DNA from 3 places in the Bradyrhizobium sp. USDA 376 genome. Region 2 is predicted to be linked to each of the others. Evidence: predicted binding sites of a transcription regulator. Region 2 holds the regulator's gene; each other region holds the start of a gene.
The links. The regulator PhoB, encoded in region 2, activates phosphate uptake and scavenging genes when phosphate is short. The targets are predictions, from matches to a motif close to TGTCATNNANCTGTCAT.

Region 1: a site for PhoB is predicted at 3,825-3,841, ahead of ACVJ19_RS26570 (acetoacetate decarboxylase). Genes of this name have one in related genera too.
Region 3: a site for PhoB is predicted at 2,542-2,558, ahead of ACVJ19_RS31375 (glycerophosphodiester phosphodiesterase family protein). Genes of this name have one in related genera too.

Annotation. Positions count from the first base shown of each region.
Region 1 is NZ_JBSSGN010000001.1:5,768,968-5,775,441, forward strand. Features, by position in the region: gene ACVJ19_RS26560 (hypothetical protein) at 1-2,134, opposite strand, end outside; gene ACVJ19_RS26565 (patatin-like phospholipase family protein) at 2,550-3,725, opposite strand; gene ACVJ19_RS26570 (acetoacetate decarboxylase) at 4,014-4,796, shown strand; gene ACVJ19_RS26575 (transporter) at 4,908-5,924, shown strand; partial or broken gene ACVJ19_RS26580 (carbohydrate porin) at 5,934-6,474, shown strand, end outside.
Region 2 is NZ_JBSSGN010000001.1:3,319,634-3,326,107, forward strand. Features, by position in the region: gene pstS (phosphate ABC transporter substrate-binding protein PstS) at 1-475, shown strand, start outside; gene pstC (phosphate ABC transporter permease subunit PstC) at 612-1,601, shown strand; gene pstA (phosphate ABC transporter permease PstA) at 1,603-2,448, shown strand; gene pstB (phosphate ABC transporter ATP-binding protein PstB) at 2,445-3,266, shown strand; gene phoU (phosphate signaling complex protein PhoU) at 3,278-3,994, shown strand; gene phoB (phosphate regulon transcriptional regulator PhoB) at 4,017-4,724, shown strand; gene ACVJ19_RS15530 (IS110 family RNA-guided transposase) at 4,954-5,994, shown strand; gene ACVJ19_RS15535 (GcrA family cell cycle regulator) at 6,358-6,474, opposite strand, start outside.
Region 3 is NZ_JBSSGN010000001.1:6,742,357-6,748,830, forward strand. Features, by position in the region: gene pdhA (pyruvate dehydrogenase (acetyl-transferring) E1 component subunit alpha) at 1-816, opposite strand, end outside; gene ACVJ19_RS31375 (glycerophosphodiester phosphodiesterase family protein) at 1,072-2,409, opposite strand; gene adh (aldehyde dehydrogenase) at 2,602-4,119, opposite strand; gene ACVJ19_RS31385 (GAF domain-containing protein) at 4,397-5,368, opposite strand; gene ACVJ19_RS31390 (FtsB family cell division protein) at 5,575-5,892, opposite strand; gene ACVJ19_RS31395 (NADPH-dependent FMN reductase) at 6,108-6,474, opposite strand, start outside.

The sequences.
Region 1 (6,474 bases), 2.4 Mb from region 2:
ATAGAGATGAGAGACCGCTGAATGACGGTACGGAATCAGCCGTCGGGACGTCGTGTTTGGGGGAGCGGTGGGGCGCAGGACCATATTTCCAGATTGATCGTACGGGCGTGTATTTTTTTTCGAGCAGGAGATCAGCGAATTTCTCACATCTTGCATCGGGATCCTCGAGCGGGTTTCCGTCGATGCGCAGCGTCCTGAGCTGCTTCGGCATGGGCGCGCTCTTGTGGGCTGATGCGGCGAGCAGAATCTCGCGAAGCGATGCCGCGCCAGAGTTGTCGTAAAATCCTCCATCGACCACACGCATCCCGCCCTTTGGCGTGTGGATCACTCCGGGAGGACTGATGATCGGAAATCGCGCGCTGTTTAGCGCTGCTACGCCGATCTGCATGTTCTTGAATGCGGCGTACGGTTTCCAACCAATATTCGACATCACGACGCGGTTGCCGCTATCCGCATCGGTTGCGGTGAAAATCAGTTTCGGGCGAGCTTTCAGGCCGGCATCAAGTTGCCCGAGATTGATGGTGTATCCTTCCGGCGAGCTCCGGTTCGGGAGCTTTTCCCGGATGGTCCGCAATGCCGAAGCCTGCCAGCTATCGACGAGGGCTTGGCCGCGATGTGCATTCCGGGAGAAGGGCTGCTCGGGCGTGAGCATGGCCGCGAGCGGACCGGCCAGATGGTCCCGAACGAGGGTTCCGTACACCAGATTCGTAAGCGGCAAGGGGACATTGAACCACTTGCCCGGCGGCTGGAGCGGCGCCTGCTTTACGAGAGCCGGGATATCAGCCGTTTTGCATTCGCTCCAAGCCGATGCCTCGCTTTCCTGCGCGCTCACCAGCTCCTGCCGAAGCATGGCCCAGGTTGCGATGCCGAGCGCCCCGCCGGAAACGCCGCTGGCGGCAAAGACGTGCGTTCCAAATCGGCCGCATGTGATGTCATCGGCGAGACTGAGGATCGTCGCTGTAAAAAGCGCTGCGCGCAAGCCGCCCCCGTCCGCATGGATCGCGTAGGCCGACCTCTTCGTGTCGGAGGCCTGCTTGACGGCCGACGTGGCCGCCGGCTGGCTTGCAAGCTTCTCCTGGCCAATCCTTTCGTTCGAGAGTGACCACCAGACCACAGCGATCAGCACCAGCACGATAGCGATGTCCGGACGCCTTCCGGCGAATGTCCATCGCCGCGCGATGTAAATCAAAGCTGCTGCCGATGCGGTTATGAACGCAATGTGGGACAGGGCTGTAGCGAGGCTGCCGATCTGTTGTGGTAGCTGTACCGAGCGAGCATATACGACGAGAGCCAGTACAACCCATAACACGCCAAGCACAAGCCCGGGCCACCCGATCGCCTGCTTTGGCCAGGCGAACCAAGCAACAATCGCGATGACGGCGATTGTGATCCATTCCATCCAGCGCACGAAGAATATCAGGCTCCAGCGCTCGTTCGTGCCTTCCTTGAACATCACCCAGGCATAGAAGGCCGCAGTGGCGATGGCCAAGCTCCATAGCAGAATGGTTTTGCCCTTGAACTGCTTGCCGGCGGCCCAAGGAATGCCGCAACACACCAGGATGACGATCGATACCAGGTATGGCTCACCTTGAGCGCGCGGCAATGTCTGTAACGCGGAGGCGTGCATAATGACTGTCGACAGCACGACGATGAGCCAGGCACAGGGCCTGACCCGCTCGAGTATCTTTTCGTCGTTGCCGGAGTCGGATGGCCGATCCCGGGGGGCTCCGGTGATACGCGTAGCCAGGCCAAGGACTGCGATCAGTAACATTGAGGCGACCCAGAACGCCAGGTATCGCCATACGCCAGCCCATGGCTGTTCGCCGGACAGGACGCCGACCTGCCCGGAATCAATATCGTACATGATGCCAAGCAGAAGGTCTGAGGTCTGATCGAACCCAAGAAACAACAATGCCAGAAGCGCTGTGACGATCGCCGCGATCCAGGCCCTCAAGACAAGCGTATCCCACACGGCCACAAGACCTGCCACTGCCCACTGTGCGACACACACGGCTCGCCCGAGGAGTGAACGGTACTCCGGCAATTTCCTCGCGGTCGACGCATCGCTGCGATCCCCGTCTGGGGTCGGATCGCCAGGGGCGGCGCAGTTTTCTGGGACAGCCGGCTCGGTCATGGATTCGCTATCCTTCCAGCCTCCCGCGCAGCTTGCGGCATGATCCTCGCGCAATCAAGTCGTGCGGCCGGCCTGCTGGCGCCGCGCTCCGGTCTTGGAGCGTTCTCTTGCGTCGCCGATGTTATCTGCCGGTTGCTCTGCCCTCGTCACCCGTCCGGATGATGCTGCTCCGCCGGGGCGATACCGACTGTGTTGCGGCAGCCCTTGCGCCAGGCGCAGGGGAGAAATTTTCGTTACGGCTCACCGACTGCCAGTACGCGTCGGAGAGTTCGGAATAATCGCATTATGCCGGTGTTTTGCCCGACGGGTCAAATGACTTGGCGGATGCGCTAAGTCATTGATCCGCCACGCCCGGCTACTGTGCATGGGGTTGTTTTCGCGCTTTTTATTTTAGAAGCGCTCCGCGAGGCAGGCGCTACGCGCTCTCCGTCTCCCGGTGGACGTCGTGCACCACGAGGCCCATGCCTTCGTCCGGCATCTTGATCCAGTCGCGGCGCTTCAGCGTGCGCTTGGTGTCCTCGTAGCCGCTCGTCCAGTGCTCGCGCATCGAGGTGCCCGAGAACTCGTGGTCCTTGGCATCGCCCTCATAGGCCTTCTGCTGGTAGATCAGGTGCAGGATCGCGATCTCCGGCATGTTGCGCAGGCTCGCCTTGAGCTGACGCTCCTCGTCGGACAGCTGCTCCTCCGGCAGCTTCGCCAGCGCCTTGTAGAGTAGGACCTTGAGGTTGTGCGTGCGGCGATAGACGTCGGTGTTGTGGCGCGTGCGCGAGGAATACATGATGTCCTTGTGGCGGGCCATCACGTCCTGGATCGAGCGCGGCAGCACGCCCCGCGCGCTGAACAGGTCGACCTGGAACACCAGCGAATTGAGCGCGTCCTCCTGGTCGAGCAGATGCTGCAGCGGCGTATTGGAGACGATGCCGCCGTCCCAGAAATGATCGGTGCCGATCCGCACCATCGGCAGTGCCGGGGGCAGGGCGCCCGATGCCATGATGTGCTCCGGCCCAATCTCGTCATGGGCGTTGTCGAAATAGATGAAGTTGCCCGAGAGCACGTTGACCGCGCCAACGGCGAAGCGGACCTTCTTCTCGTTGATGAGGTCGAAGTCGACGAGCTCGCGCAGGCTCTCGCGCAGCGGTGTCGTGTCGTAGTAGCTGGTCGCGGTGCGGGCACCGACCGGGCTGAACCAGGGATTGACCTGATTGGGCGTGAAGAAGCCGGGCTGGCCGAGCGTTGAGGTCATCCACGCGCTGGTGAGGTTGCGCCACTGGCGGAAGACGTCGCCGTCGGGCGTGTAGTGCCAGATCTTGCGGTTGGTGATGCGCTCCCAGAAGACGCGCAGCGCCTCCAGCCGTTGCTCCGGCCGGTTGCCGGCGATGATCGCGGAGTTGATGGCGCCGATCGAGACGCCGCAGACCCAGTCGGGCTCGATGCCGGCCTCGTGCAGCGCCTGGTAGACGCCGGCCTGGTAGGCGCCGAGGGCGCCGCCGCCCTGCAGCACCAGCGCGACGCGATCGCAGCGCTCGGGGCGCCAGCCCCGCGATGGCGGCTGATGGGTCTGATGTGCCGGATGCGACGTGCGGGCGTCCATGGTGATGCCTCCCTGCCGAGCATGATCCGGAAAAGTGCGCAGCGGTTTTCCGAGAGGATCATGCTCCAAGAATAGAGAGCCAAACGATTGCGTCGCGCGGTGACGGCGTGATGACAATTTCGGCGATGATGCATCGACCGCATGCGCGTCAACCGGAACGGGAATGGCGGCGGTCGCGGGCCTGACGGAAATCCTTCACGGCGCAGTCAACGAGCGGGGCTAGCAATTTGTATCTACGTCTGACGCTGCCGGGCGGACGTCACATAAATCATCACACAGGAGATCAGGATGCGCAGGGAAAACGTGCTGAGACTTCCGTCCATGCCGGCGGCCGGGCCGAGCTATCCGGCCGGGCCCTATCGCTTCGTGAACCGCGAATTCCTCGTCATCACCTACGAGACCGACCCGGACCTGATCCGCGCCGGCCTGCCTGAGCCGCTGGAGCCGATCGAGCAGCCGATCGTGCATTACGAATGGATCAAGATGCCGGACTCCTCCGGCTTCGGCAGCTATACCGAGTCCGGCCTCGTCATTCCCGCGCGCCTCAACGGCGAGGAGGTGAACTTCGTCTCGCAGATGTACCTGGACGACGATCCGCCGATCGCCGCCGGCCGCGAGATCTGGGGCTTCCCCAAGAAGTATGCCCATCCGAAGCTCGAGATCGTCAAGGACACGCTGACCGGCACGCTGGAATATGCCGGCCAGCTCGTCGCCATGGGCACCATGGGCTACAAGCACGAGAGCATGGCCGGTAACGGCGATCTGACCCGCGCCACGCTGTCGAAGACGCAAATCAATCTGAAGATGATCCCGGGCGTCGACGGCCGGCTCGAAGTCTGCCAGCTGGTCGCGATCAACCTCACCGACATCGTGCCGAAGGGCTCCTGGATCGGACCCGGCCGGCTACATCTGGTGCCGCACGTCAATGCGCCGGTTGCGGACTTCCCGGTCCGCCGCTGCCTCGGTGCGCACCACTACATCGCCGACCTGACGCTGCCGTTCGGCCGCGTCGTGCACGACTATGTCAAGGAGGCGGAAGCCGCGGCTGCGACGGGGCTGGCCGCAGAGTAGGGCGTCATCATCAAACTGTAACACTGGCGTAATTGAGTACCCGCGTGGAGCCGGGCGATGCCGTCAGCCATCGTCCGGAGACGGGGCATTTGTTGACGGTTGGGGTTGGCCATGGCTGAGCCGGCGAAGCTTGTCAGCGCGATGTCGAACGCCGACCCCGCCATTCCCGGCCTGGTCTGGGCGTTCCGCCTGCACAGCGACGGCAGCGCCGAGGCGCTGCCGATCGACCAGCCGATCGAGTTCAGCCATGATGGCCGGCTCTGGCTGCATTTCAACCTGACGGACGCGCGCATGCGTCCCTGGATTGCGGCGTCCAGCCTGCCGGCGCTCGCGTGTGATCTGCTGCTCTCGCACGACACCTTCCAGCAGCTCCACGTCATCGATCATTGCGTCTATGGCGTGTTCTCCGATCTCGTCCGCGACATCGACAGCGCGACGGAGGAGACCTCGTTCCTGCGCTTCGCCATGACCGAGCGGCTGCTGGTCAGCGGCCGCCATCAGGCGCTGTGCTCGGCGGACGCGACGCGGCGGGTGCTCGAAGGCGGCTACCGCGTCGACAATGTCGCCCATCTCCTGGAAAAGATTGTCGACGAGGTCGCCGACACGCTCGACCGGATGGTCGACAAGCTCGGGCAGGAGATCGACGACACCGAGGAACGCATTCTCGCCGATGAGGCCAGGCCCGAGATGCGCCGCAACCTCGGCCGCCTGCGCCGGACCTGCGTCCGGCTGCATCGCCAGCTCACAGGCCTGCGCGTGCTGTTTCACCGCCTCGACCAGAAGAACACCGACCATCTCGCACCCGCGCTTCGCATCCATGCCGGCAAGCTGGCGCAGCGGCTCGACGGTCTCGATCACGACATCGTCGAGCTGCGCGAGCGCAGCCGCCTGCTCGAGGAGGAGCTGCGCTTCAAGAACGAGGAGGAGAGCAATCGTCACCTCCACACGCTCTCGATCGTGACCTCGCTGCTGCTGCCGCCGACGCTGGTCACCGGCATCTTCGGCATGAACACCAAGGGCCTGCCGCTCACCGACGTCGAGACCGGATTTCTCTGGGCGGCGGTACTGATGGGCTCCTCGGTCGGCGCGGCCTATCTCTTCATGCGGCGCACGGGCATTTTCAAATAGCGCGCGCCGATCGTGAGTTGGAGTACCCAAAAATCCCTGGCGGCTGCAATCGCGCTGGCCTGCACGACGACAAGCACGAGCGCATTCGCCGGTGCCAAGGACGAGAGCGCGGCGGCGTGGCTGGCGCCAAAATGGTTCAACGAGTGGCACGACGGGCTCGCCAACAAGGGCCTGAACTTCGACGCGACCTATATCGCGGACAACATCGCCAACGTTTCCGGCGGCGTGAAGCGCGGCGCGATCCATTTCGGCCGGCTCGATCTGTCGGTCGATGCCGATCTCGACAAGCTGGTCGGCTGGACCGGCGGCCGCTTCTACGCCAGTGCCTTCGTGATCTACGGTCAGGGGCTCTCCCGCAACTACCTGATGAATCTCGCGACCATCAGCGAGATCGAGGCGCTGCCCGACCAGCGGCTCTACAACGCCTATTTCGAGCAGAGCTTCTTCAATGACCGCCTGAACATCCGGGCCGGCCAGCAGGCCGCGGACGTCGAGTTCTTCGACAGCCAGACCGACGACCTCTTCGTCAACGGCACCTTCGGCTGGCCCG
Region 2 (6,474 bases):
GGTCGGCGAGGGCACCGCGGTCGAGTGGCCGGTCGGCGTCGGCGCCAAGGGCAACGAAGGCGTGTCGGGCAACATCAGCCAGACCAAGAACTCGATCGGCTATGTCGAGTACGCCTACGCCAAGCAGAACAAGCTGACCTACACCGGTCTCGTCAACAAGGCCGGCAAGCCGGTGCAGCCGACCGTCGAAGCCTTCCAGGCGGCCGCCTCCAACGCCGACTGGGCCAAGGCTCCCGGCTACTACGTCATCCTGACCGACCAGCCCGGCGACAAGTCCTGGCCGATCACCGCGGCGACCTTCATCCTCATGCACAAGGAAGCCACCGACAAGGCGGCCTCGCAGGAAGCCATCAAGTTCTTCCGCTGGGCCTTCAAGAGCGGCGGCAAGGCGGCTGAGGAGCTCGACTACATCCCGATGCCCGAGGGCGTCGTGACCCTGATCGAGAAGACCTGGGCTGCCGAGATCAAGAGCTAAGGCGCTCCTGTCCCGGACATAGTGCCGGGACAGTCTGCAAGACCTCCGCTCCGGATCGGCCTCGCGCCGCATCCGGAGCGCGCCACCAACAACAAGCGTATACAAATAACGGGTACAGGGGATCGGCGTGGCTGAGATGGCTGTCGAGAGCAACGTAATGGATGCCGCCGGACCGTATGATCGCGCCAAGGCCTTGAGCGCGTTCAAGCTCGGCGATCTCACCTTCTACTGGATCACGCGGCTGTCCGCGATCTCGGTGCTGCTGATCCTCGGCGGCATCATCATCTCGCTGATCGTCGGCGCCTTCCCGGCGATGAAGGAATACGGCCTCTCCTTCCTGTGGACGCAGCGCTGGGCGCCGTCGGCCGATCCGCCCGTGCTGGGCGCGCTCGGGCCGATGTACGGCACGCTCGTCACCTCCTTCATCGCGATGCTGATCGCCATTCCGGTCGGTCTGGGCATTGCGATCTTCCTCACCGAGCTGTGCCCGCAATGGCTGCGCCGCCCGATCGGAATGGCGGTCGAGCTGCTCGCCGGCATCCCCTCGATCATCTACGGCATGTGGGGCTTCTTCGTGCTGGGCCCGTTCCTGGCCAACACCTTCCAGCCCTTCATGATCAAGATTTTTGACGGCGTCCCCGTCTTGGGCGCGATCTTCGCGGGGCCCCCGTCCTATCTCAGCCTGTTCAACGCCGCGCTGATCCTCGCCATCATGGTGCTGCCCTTCATCACCTCGATCTCGGTCGACGTGTTCAAGACCGTGCCGCCGGTGCTGAAGGAAGCCGCCTACGGCGTCGGCTGCACCACCTGGGAGGTCGTCCGCAGCGTGGTCATCCCCTACACCCGCGTCGGCATCATCGGCGGCGTCATGCTGGCGCTGGGCCGCGCGCTCGGCGAGACCATGGCGGTGACCTTCATCATCGGCAATTCGTTCCGCATCTCCTCCTCGATCTTCGCCCCGGGCACCACGATCTCGGCGGCGATCGCATCCGAGTTCGCCGAGAGCGACGGCCTGCATCAGTCCGGCCTGATCCTGCTCGGCCTGCTGCTGTTCGTGCTGACGTTCTTCGTGCTCGCGGCCGCGCGGCTGATGCTGCTGCGTCTCGAAAAGAAGGCGGGGAAGTGACATGAACCCGATCTACGTACGCCGCCGCCGCAAGGACATCGTCATCCGCGGGCTCTGCATCGGTGCCGCCGCCTTCGGCGTCACCTGGCTGGCGCTGATCCTGGTCACGCTGCTCTACAACGGCCTGAGCGGCCTGAACCTGCAGATCTTCACCGAGAACACGCCGCCGCCCGGTTCGACCGAAGGCGGCCTGCTCAACGCCATCGTCGGCTCGCTGATCATGACCGTGCTCGGCGTCGGCATCGGCGCGCCGCTCGGCCTGTTCGCCGGCACCTATCTCGCCGAGTACGGCCGCAACGACAAGCTGACCTCGGTGATCCGTTTCATCAACGACATCCTGCTGTCGGCGCCCTCGATCATCATCGGCCTGTTCATCTACGGCGCGGTGGTGGTGCCGATGCGCGGATTCTCGGCGATTGCGGGCGCGCTCGCGCTCGCCGTCATCGTGATCCCCGTGGTGCTGCGCACCACCGAGGACATGCTGCTGCTGGTGCCGAATGCGCTGCGCGAGGCGGCCTCCGCGCTCGGCCTGCCGCGCTCGCTGGTGATCAAGCGCATCGCCTATCGTGCGGCCCGGTCGGGTCTCATCACCGGCGTGCTGCTCGCCACCGCCCGTGTCGCCGGTGAGACCGCGCCACTGCTCTTCACCGCGCTGTCGAACCAGTTCTTCAGCCTCAGCCTGAACAAGACGATGGCGAACCTGCCGGTCACCATCAACAACTTCGTGCAGAGCCCCTACGCCTACTGGAAGCAGCTCGCCTGGAGCGGCGCGCTGCTGATCACGATCACCGTGCTTGCCCTGAACATTGGCGCGCGCATCCTCGGCGCCGAGAGGACTGCAAAATGACCGATCTTTCCGTATCCGTGAGTTCCAACGCCCATCTGGCCTCGCAGCAGCCGCTGCCGGAAGCGCCCGCCAAGGTGACGGTGCGCAACCTCAACTTCTATTACGGCGAGCACCACGCGCTGAAGAACATCAACCTGACGCTCGGCACCAACCGCGTCACGGCGTTCATCGGCCCGTCGGGCTGCGGCAAGTCGACCCTGCTGCGCATCTTCAACCGGATGTACGACCTCTATCCGGGCCAGCGCGTCACCGGTCAGCTGATGCTCGACCAGACCAACATCCTCGACCCCAAGCTGGACCTCAACCTGCTGCGCGCCCGCGTCGGCATGGTGTTCCAGAAGCCGACGCCGTTCCCGATGACGATCTACGAGAACATCGCCTTCGGCATCCGTCTCTATGAGAAGATCTCGAAGTCCGAGATGGACGACCGCGTCGAGAAGGCGCTGCGCGGCGGCGCGCTGTGGAACGAGGTCAAGGACAAGCTCAACGCCTCGGGCCTGTCGCTCTCCGGCGGCCAGCAGCAGCGCCTCTGCATCGCCCGCACCGTCGCGGTGCGCCCCGAGGTGATCTTGTTCGACGAGCCCTGCTCGGCGCTCGACCCGATCTCGACCGCCAAGGTCGAGGAGCTGATCCAGGAGCTGTCCGAGAACTACACGATCGCGATCGTCACCCACAACATGCAGCAGGCGGCGCGTGTCTCGGACAAGACCGCCTTCATGTATCTCGGCGAGCTGATCGAGTTCGACGACACCAGCAAGATCTTCACGTCGCCGAGCGATCGGCGCACGCAGGATTACATCACCGGCCGGTTCGGCTGAGGAGACAGGACATGGGTTCTGAACATACCGCAAAAGCCTTCGACACCGACCTCCAGGAGCTCACTCGCCTGGTCGCCGAGATGGGCGGGATTGCCGAGCGCATGATCGTCGATTCCGTCGACGCGCTGATCCGCCGCGACGTCGCGCTCGGCCAGCGCGTGGTCACCACCGACGCAGATCTCGACGCGCTGCAGAAGCGCATCGAGGAGCGCGCCGTGCTCACCATCGCGCGCCGTCAGCCGATGGCGGTGGATCTGCGCGAGATCGTCGGCGCCATGCGCGTTGCGACCGATCTGGAGCGCATCGGCGACCTCGCCAAGAACATGGGCAAGCGCGTTGCCGCGCTGGAGACCGATTTCCATCCGCTGAAACTGTTCCGCGGCCTGGAACACATGACCGATCTCGTGCAGCAGCAGGTCAAGTCGGTGCTGGACGCCTATGCCGCGCACGATCTGCCGGCGGCGATGGCGGTGTGGAAGGGCGACGAGGAAGTCGACGCCATCTGCACCTCGCTGTTCCGCGAGCTCCTCACCTACATGATGGAGGATCCGCGCAACATCTCGTTCTGCATCCATCTGATGTTCTGCGCCAAGAACATCGAGCGGATCGGCGACCACGCCACCAACATCGCCGAGACCGTGTTCTACATGATCGAGGGCCAGGCCATCACCGACAAGCGGCCGAAGGGCGACATGACGACCTTCGCCACGACGGTCCCGAATACCTGAAGACTCAAGGAGCGACGAGCCGATGGGCGCACGCATTATGGTGGTTGAGGACGAGGAAGCTCTCACCGAGCTTCTCCGCTACAACCTCGAAGGCGACGGCTATGACGTCGAGACGGTGATGCGCGGCGACGACGCCGACACCCGCCTCAAGGAGCACATCCCGGACCTGATCGTGCTCGACTGGATGCTGCCGGGCCTCTCCGGCATCGAGCTGTGCCGGCGGCTGCGCACCCGCCCCGAGACCAAGCAGCTTCCGATCATCATGCTCACCGCGCGCGGCGAGGAGAGCGAGCGGGTGCGCGGGCTTGCGACCGGCGCCGACGACTACATCGTCAAGCCGTTCTCGGTGCCGGAGCTGCTGGCGCGGGTGAAGGGCCTCCTGCGGCGCGCCAGCCCCGAGCGGCTCGCCACCGTGCTCGCCTATGGCGACATCGAGCTCGATCGCGAGAAGCGCCGCGTGGCGCGCTCGGGCCGGCCGATCGATCTTGGCCCGACCGAATATCGCCTGCTGGAGTTCTTCCTGGAGCATCCCGGCCGCGTGTTCTCGCGCGAGCAGCTGCTCGACAGCGTCTGGGGCCGCGACATCTACATCGACGAACGCACCGTCGACGTCCATATCGGCCGCCTGCGCAAGCTGCTCAATCTCGGCCGCGAGCAGGACCCGATCCGCACCGTCCGCGGCGCGGGCTACGCGCTCGATGATCGCTTTGCGAAGGCCGAGCAGACGTAAGGCTTGCAGGCGTTTGTTTGGCGAGCTGTCGCCACACGCTCAGTGTCGTCCCGGACAAGCGTAAGCGCAGATCCGGGACCCATAACCACAGGGCGTGATTGTTTTGCGAAAAGGTAACTCCGAGTCCCCGTAACCACACACCTTGCGGTGGCTGATGGGGTGGACGGCCCCCTACGGCATCAGTGTGCCAGAATGAGGTTGTTGCAAATCTCAGACAAGGGAGCCGTCCGTGAGCGAGATTATCCGAATTGGGATCGATACGTCGAAGCATATTTTTCAACTGCATGGGGTGGACGCGGCGGAGCGGCCAGTGCTGCGCAAGCGGCTGACGCGCAAGCAGATGCTGGAGTTTTTTGCCAAGCTGCCGGCGACGCAGGTGGGGATGGAGGCCTGCGGGGCGGCGCATTACTGGGCGCGGGAGCTGGGCAAGCTGGGCCACGAAGTGAAGTTGATGGCGCCACAGCACGTGAAGCCCTATGTCAAGCGCAACAAGAACGACGGGCGCGACGCTGAGGCCCTGTGCGAGGCGATGAGCCGGCCGACGATGCGGTTCGTGCTGGTGAAGAGTGCCGAGCAGCAGGCCGCGTTGATGCTGACGGGCTTGCGCGAGCAGATGATCGCCCGGCGCACCCAGCTTAGCAACATGATCCGCGGCTATGCGGCTGAGTTCGGGATCACGGCGGCCAAGGGGCTCAGCCAGGTCGAGCCGCTGTTGGCGCAGATCGCGCAAGACGAAAGCGTGCCGGAACTGGCGCGCGATCTGTTGGCGCAGCAGGGCCGCCAGTACGCGCAGTTACAGGAGGAACTGAAGACAATCGAAGCCAGGCTGAAGGCCTGGCACCGTGCCAACCCGGACAGCCGGCGCCTTGCAGAGATTCAAGGGATCGGGCCGATCGGTGCGCCTGAGCTGATCATGAAGACGCCGGATCCGCACGCGTTCAGCTCCGCAAGGCATTATGCGGCCTGGATTGGGCTGTCTCCGAAAGACCATTCCACTGCCGGCAAAACCCGTCTCGGCAAGATCACCCGTGCTGGAGACGAGCGGCTGCGCAGCGTCCTGGTGGCGGGAGCGACCGCCGTGATCAAGCAGGCCATGTGCGGCCGCGGTCATCCGTCACCTTGGCTGTTGGCCCTGCTCAAGCGCAAGCCGCCCAAGCTCGCAGCCGTGGCGCTCGCCAACAAGAATGCCCGCATCGCCTGGAAGCTGATGGTGACGGGGGAGAGATACGACGGCGCTCGGATGCGGGCTGCATCCGCGGCTGCCGCCTAAGACAGATCAGCCGATCGGGTTCGCCCGACCGGCCGAGCCGGAGCTGCAAGAGGAGTAGATGGTAGGATCGATCGATCCGAGGTGCGAGACATCCCGTGGGACCCATCGGCCGAACCCAGGTCGCGTGGTTGATTGGAGCTCGCGTCGCGGAAACCATCTTGGCCAGCGGTTCAAATCAACCGCACCAACAGGCCGGACATATGGATGCAAGCGATCCGATCAGACCGCCAAGCCTCTTGTGCCACGGGGGCCGTCCACATATGGGTCCCGGATCTGCGCGCGCTTGAGGCGCGCTTGTCCGGGACGACATCGGAGCGTTGAGCCGTCATCGTGTGACGGCTGCAATCAGCTAGATCAACAAACTTACCGCGTGCCCGGCTTCGCGGGCGCGCGGCGGCGATCGGCCGCGGGCTGATAGGCCACGCGCGAGTGCTGCGCGCAGTAGGGAAGGCCGGAGAGCGCCTTGCCGCCGCAGAAGAA
Region 3 (6,474 bases), 3.4 Mb from region 2:
ATATTTTGCAGGATCGGACATCGAGTGGCCGCGATAGCGGTAGGTCTGCATCTCCAGGATGAAGGGACCCTTGCCGGCGCGACACCAGGCGGCCGCCTCGTCGCCGGCAGCCTTGACGGCGCGGACGTCCATGCCGTCGACCTGCTTGCCAGGGATGTTGAAGGACGCGCCGCGCTTGGAGAAATCCTGTTGCGCCGAAGCGCGCGAGACAGAGGTGCCCATGGCATAGCGGTTGTTCTCGATGACGTAGATCACCGGCAGCTTCCAGAGCTCCGCCATGTTGAAGCTCTCATAGACCTGGCCCTGGTTGGCCGCGCCGTCGCCGAAATAGGTGACGCTGACATTGCCGTTGCCGCGATAGTTGTTGGCGAAGGCCAGACCCGTGCCGAGCGAGACCTGGGCGCCGACGATGCCGTGGCCGCCGTAAAAGTGCTTCTCCTTGCTGAACATGTGCATGGAGCCGCCCTTGCCCTTGGAATAGCCGCCGCGGCGTCCCGTGAGCTCGGCCATCACGCCATTGGCATCCATGCCGGTGGCAAGCATATGGCCGTGATCGCGATAGCCGGTGATGACCTGATCGCCCTCCTTCAGGGCCATCTGCATGCCGACCACCACGGCCTCCTGGCCGATATAGAGATGGCAGAAGCCGCCGATGGCGCCCATGCCGTAGAGCTGGCCGGCCTTTTCCTCGAACCGCCGGATCAGGAGCATGTCGCGGAGCGCCTTGAGCTCCTGCTCTCTGGTGAATTCCGGGGGCGAACCGCCGTCGGTCTTGTCCTGTGCAGCGCCTGCGGCGGCTTTCTTGGGTGCGGCCATGGGAATTCCGGGTCAGAGAAAACTTTCGCCCTCTCTAACCCAAGTCAAACGCCCTTGGAAAGCACCGCGGCGGCATGGCACGACTTTCATTATGCCGCACTGCAACGTGGCCGAAACTTTGCAAAACCTTTGGGCCTGATCAGGCAACTTTAGCTCACCCGCCAGCGAACGTGGCGCTTGCCACCCACGCAACGAAATTCGGGCGCGTTTATCGTCGGGTCTGATCCCTCGCACACGTCCGATTCGCCATGCCGCCTACCAGCCCAGCTCGCGCAAATACGCTGCGCGGGCCGCAACGCCGGTATGCGTGAAGTCGCTGAAGACCCCATCGACGCCGAGCCGGAAAAATTTGAGATATTCAAGGCTGGGATCACCGCGATAGTCGGCGGCGAGATATTTCTTCTCGTTCCGGAAGGTGAAGACGTGCACGAACAGGCCGAGCTTGTGCGCATCGGTGACGAGGCTGGTCGGTTCCTGTGTCGAAGCCTCCGGCGTCGATCCCTTGTAGGGCGTGCCGTCGGCATTGCTGTCCTTCCACGGCGCGATCTTGAGTGGAACGATATAGGCCTTCCACGGACCGATGCCGTCGGCATAGGTCTTGATCTCGGCAAGCCCCTCCGGAGTCAGCATCGCATCGTAGAGGCGCGCAACGCCCGCAACCGTCCAGTCGAACGGACGCGAGCTCGTGATGTTGTTGAGGAGAACCTTGCCGGTTTTGAAGTCGATGCCGTTGCCGTCGATCAGCTGGACCTGCCGCGTCTGGAGCCCGTGGCTGCGCATATATTTCAGGCTGCCGGGCTCGAAGCTCTGGACCAGGATGGGGGCGTCCCTGGTGTTGAGGCCATTGTCCTTGATGATCTTGATCAGGGCATCCTCGAGCGGACGGCTGCCGGCCGCGCCGCAACCATTGGCGATCGCCTGGGCATTGTTCCAGGTCGGGTTCTTGGTTTCGGGGTAGACGAGGATGGACCGCCCGGTCTCCTTGCTCCTGGCCTTGGCGATGTCGATGACGTCCTGGAAGCTGATGATCGGGAGCTTGCCATTGAAGACCTTCGGCCGCTCGTTGGCCGCGTCATAGGTGGTGCCGGCGATCCATTCCTTCAGCTCGGCCATCGTGAAGTCGGTGATCGACCAGTCGTTGGTGTGGTCCTCGCCGTCCACGATCAATGACTTCAGCACCGATTTCGGATCAGCCGGATCGGTGAGATCCGTCAGGTAATCGGCAGGCGCGCTCGGGGAAGCCGGCGCCTTGACGCGCACGCCGGGCACCGTGCGCTTGCGCGCGGCCACGGTCGCATTGGTCTTCGCAACCTCGGCAATGTCAGTGTTGTCGCTGAGCCAGGGATTATGCCGCACGACCAGCACGCAATCCTTGGTCAGGTGCAAATCCTCTTCGAGCGCGTCGGTCCCGACGGCAGAAGCGAGGTCATACGAGGCCTCGGTCTCTTCCGGCACCAGTCCCGGCAGGCCGCGATGTCCGAGGACCAGGGGCGCCTTTCCATCGACGGTCAGGAATGGTTTTGCGCCCGATGGCGCGGCGCCGGTCTGCGCGAGGGCCATCGACAGCGGGAACATCGCTGCACCGAACAGCATCCCTCCAAAATACATTGTCCGTCGAGAACGAGGGTTCCGCATCACCAAGCCTCCGTCTTTGCCCGGCATTGCAGCGAATGCCGGCAGCGCCGAACCCAGATAGGCGCGGCGCTGCCGTCTTGTCCCAATTCTCTGACAGATCGATGACGGTGGAACGGGCGGCGCAGGGTTGCGTCGCCCTATCCGGCTCGATCAGAAGAAGCCGAGCTTTTTCGGGCTGTAGCTGACCAGGAGATTCTTGGTCTGCTGATAGTGATCGAGCATCATCTTGTGGGTCTCGCGACCGACGCCCGACTGCTTGTAGCCGCCGAACGCCGCATGCGCGGGATAGGCATGGTAGCAATTGGTCCAGACCCGGCCGGCCTGGATCGCGCGGCCGAAGCGATAGCAGCGGTTGGCATCGCGGCTCCAGACGCCGGCCCCGAGGCCATAGAGCGTGTCGTTGGCGATCGCGAGCGCTTCGTCATCGTTCTTGAAGGTCGTGACCGAGACGACCGGGCCGAAGATCTCCTCCTGGAAGATGCGCATCTTGTTGTGGCCCTCGAACACCGTCGGCTGGACGTAGAAGCCGCTGGCGAGATCGCCGCCAAGCTCGGCGCGACCGCCGCCAGCCAGCACCTTGGCTCCTTCCTGCTTGCCGATGTCGATATAGGAGAGGATCTTTGCGAGCTGCTCGCTCGAGGCCTGCGCGCCGATCATGGTGTCGGCCACACGCGGATCGCCCTGCTTGATCGCGGCGACGCGCTTCAGCGCCCGCTCCATGAAACGGTCGTAGATGTCGGCATGGACCAGCGCCCGGCTGGGACAAGTGCAGACCTCGCCCTGGTTCAGCGCGAACATGACGAAGCCCTCGATCGCCTTGTCGAAGAAATCGTCGTCCTCGGCGGTGACGTCCTTGAAGAAGATGTTCGGCGACTTGCCGCCGAGCTCCAGCGTGACAGGGATGAGGTTCTGGCTGGCATATTGCATGATCAGCCGGCCCGTCGAGGTCTCGCCGGTGAAGGCGATCTTGGCGATGCGCGGGCTGGACGCCAGCGGCTTGCCGGCCTCGAGGCCAAAGCCGTTGACGATATTGAGGACGCCAGGCGGCAGCAGGTCGGCGATGATCTCGGCCCAGACCATGATCGAGGCCGGGGTCTGCTCGGCGGGCTTGAGCACCACGCAATTGCCGGCGGCCAGCGCAGGCGCAAGCTTCCAGCAGGCCATCAGCAGCGGGAAGTTCCAGGGAATGATCTGGCCGACCACGCCGAGCGGCTCGTGGAAATGATAGGCGATGGTGTCGTGATCGATCTCACCGATCGAGCCTTCCTGGGCACGCACCACGCCGGCGAAATAGCGGAAATGATCGATGGCGAGCGGCAGGTCGGCGGCGCGGGTCTCGCGGATCGGCTTGCCGTTGTCCCAGGTCTCGGCAACCGCGAGGCGCTCGAGATTCTCTTCCATGCGGTCGGCGATCTTGTTCAGGATCGCGGCGCGCTCGGCGACGCTTTTGCGCCCCCAGGCGCCCTTCGCAGCATGCGCCGCATCGAGGGCTGCCTCGACGTCCTGCGCGTCGGAGCGCGCGATCTTGCAGACGATCTGGCCGTTCACCGGCGAGGCATTGTCGAAATACTTGCCGGCAGCCGGCGGGACGAACTTGCCGCCGATGAAATTGTCATAGCGTTCGGCGAAGGGATGCTGGGTGACGCCGAGGAATTCCACCTTGTTCATTTGATCACTCCCGATGTTGCTGTTTGCGCTTGTCGTCGCGTGTTCGCGACTTGCGCAGACGATGATGCGGGAGGCGTTTTCTGTCAGCCCGGGCGGAAGCGATGGCGGAGCGGACCTGTCGCAGTTCTGCGACAGTCGTGGGCTGCACCGGCGTGCTCAGTCCTCATCCTGAGGAGTGCGCCCTTGCGCGCGTCTCGAAGGATGGCTGCAGATGCAGTGGGGGCTTGCATGGTTCGAGACGACCGCTTCGCGGTCTCCTCACCATGAGGGATAGAGCTCAGTGGTTCAGCTCGAACCGCTTGAGCTTCCGGTGCAGCGTGGCGCGGCTGACGCCGAGGGCCTTGGCGGCGGCGGAAACATTGCCGCCTGCGCGGAGCAGCGCCCGCTGCAACACCGCGCGCTGACCGCCGGCAAGGTGGTCGCGCGCGATATCGCCGCCGAGCAGATCGGCCGCGGGCACTGGCCGCAACGGGCGGCCGGGCGCGATCCCAAGTCCAATGCCAAGTCCGACCCGGGCGGAACGGGTCGCGCCGATCACGAGATCGTCCGCATCGACGGCCACGAGGCCGCCGCACTGGCCGTCCGCGGCCGGCGTCAGCACGATGCGGGCATGGGCGAAGGCGCGGCGGAACATGTCGGCCTCGATGCGTTTGGCCGCCTCGCCCGCCGCCAGCGCGATCAGACTGGAGAACGCATCGGTGCGGTCGGCGCGGCAGGAGGAGACGTCGAGCACGCCGGCAAACGCCGCCTCGTGGTCGTAGATCGGAACGGCGGTGCAGCTCAGAAGCGTGTTGCGGGTGAAGAAGTGCTGGTCGCGATCGATCGTCAGCGGCCGCTGCTCGACGACGCAGGTGCCGATGCCGTTGGTGCCCTCGTGCTCCTCGCTCCAGAGCGCGCCGGTCCACAGGCCCCAGGACTGGAACGTCGCATCGTCCGCGGGCGTGCCGCGACGGTCGACCGGCACCCCCTCGCCGTCGGCGAGCAGCACGCAGCAGCCGGCCGCGCCCACCGCCTGATAGAGCCGGTCCATGGCGCCCTGCGCGGCGGCCAGCAACGGCGCGATGCGCTCGCGCGCCTCGCGCAGTTCCGCCTCCGTCAGCCGCTGCGGCAGGCCGCGGCCGGAGGGGTCGAGATGATGCAGTCGGGAGGAACGGCGCCAGGAGGCCACGAGCGCGGAACGAGCCGCCTGGCCTGATGCGATGGCGGCCTCGACACGGGCCGCGTGATGCTGGGGGGCTTGCCCATTCATCACCGTTTCCTCCGGATGGCAATCTTAAGGCGTGCCGGCGCGGCCAGGTTGATCTTTGTCAACCTTGGGGGCAGCGCGTCGAACAAGCCATGCCCCCGCCGGCGCTACTCCGTCAAGGCTGCCGCCTTGCGACCTTGGTGTGATGGAGAAGCAACTGCCGGTCCAGCGCCAGCTTTCGAGGCCGGTTTCGAATAGCGCGGAAAGCGCTACTTCGCCGGAATTATCCGAACGAGATCATGCGGATTGACGTAGTCGAGCTGGAACCGGGCCCGCTCGTCCAGCATGTCGGGATCGATCCTCGCGGTGCGCAGCAGCGAGACGCGCTGCTCGCTCCTGGCACGCTCGCGCTTGAGCTGCGCCAGCTCGCTCGTCAGCGCGATGATCTCCTGATCAAGTTCCTGGCGCGCGTTGAGGCCGTACTTGCCGGTATATGCGTTGACGCCGAAATAGCCGACGATGGCGGCCGCCATCGCATAGAGGGCGAGACCGGTCAGGATCGATTTCAGGCGTGCACGGGAGACCATCTTGGGATGATGGGGCAGCTTGGTTAAGGGAGCGCTAACGCCAAACCATCCCTGCCTCTCCGCGGCCCGTGACACGCGACCCTCATGGTGAGGAGGCCGCATAGCGGCCGTCTCGAACCATGAAGGCCCCGGTGTCCCCGCGGCCATCCTTCGAGACGGCGCTGACGCGCCTCCTCAGGATGAGGACTTTCAGTGCGGCCGCGAGGTATTCAGCCTCAGCCGTGATGCTTCCCCACGTGGGTGGCGAAGGCGTCGATGTAGGCCTGCAGCACACCCTTCAGCGAGTCCTTGGCGAGGTTGCCGTCCGCATCGAAGGCGTCGCCGACGGCGTTCAGGTAGGTCTCGGGCTGCTGCATGATCGGGCCGGTAATGCCCGGCAGGATGTTCTGCAGCGTCTTGGCGGCGCTGACGCCGCCGAGCGGTCCCGGCGAGTTCGACATGATGCCGACCGGCTTGCCGTTGAACGAGCTCTTGCCATAGGGCCGAGAGGCGACGTCGATGGCATTCTTCAGGGCGCCAGGAATGGCGCGGTTGTATTCGGGGGTGACGAAGATGACGCCGTCCGACTTCTGCAGCTTGTCG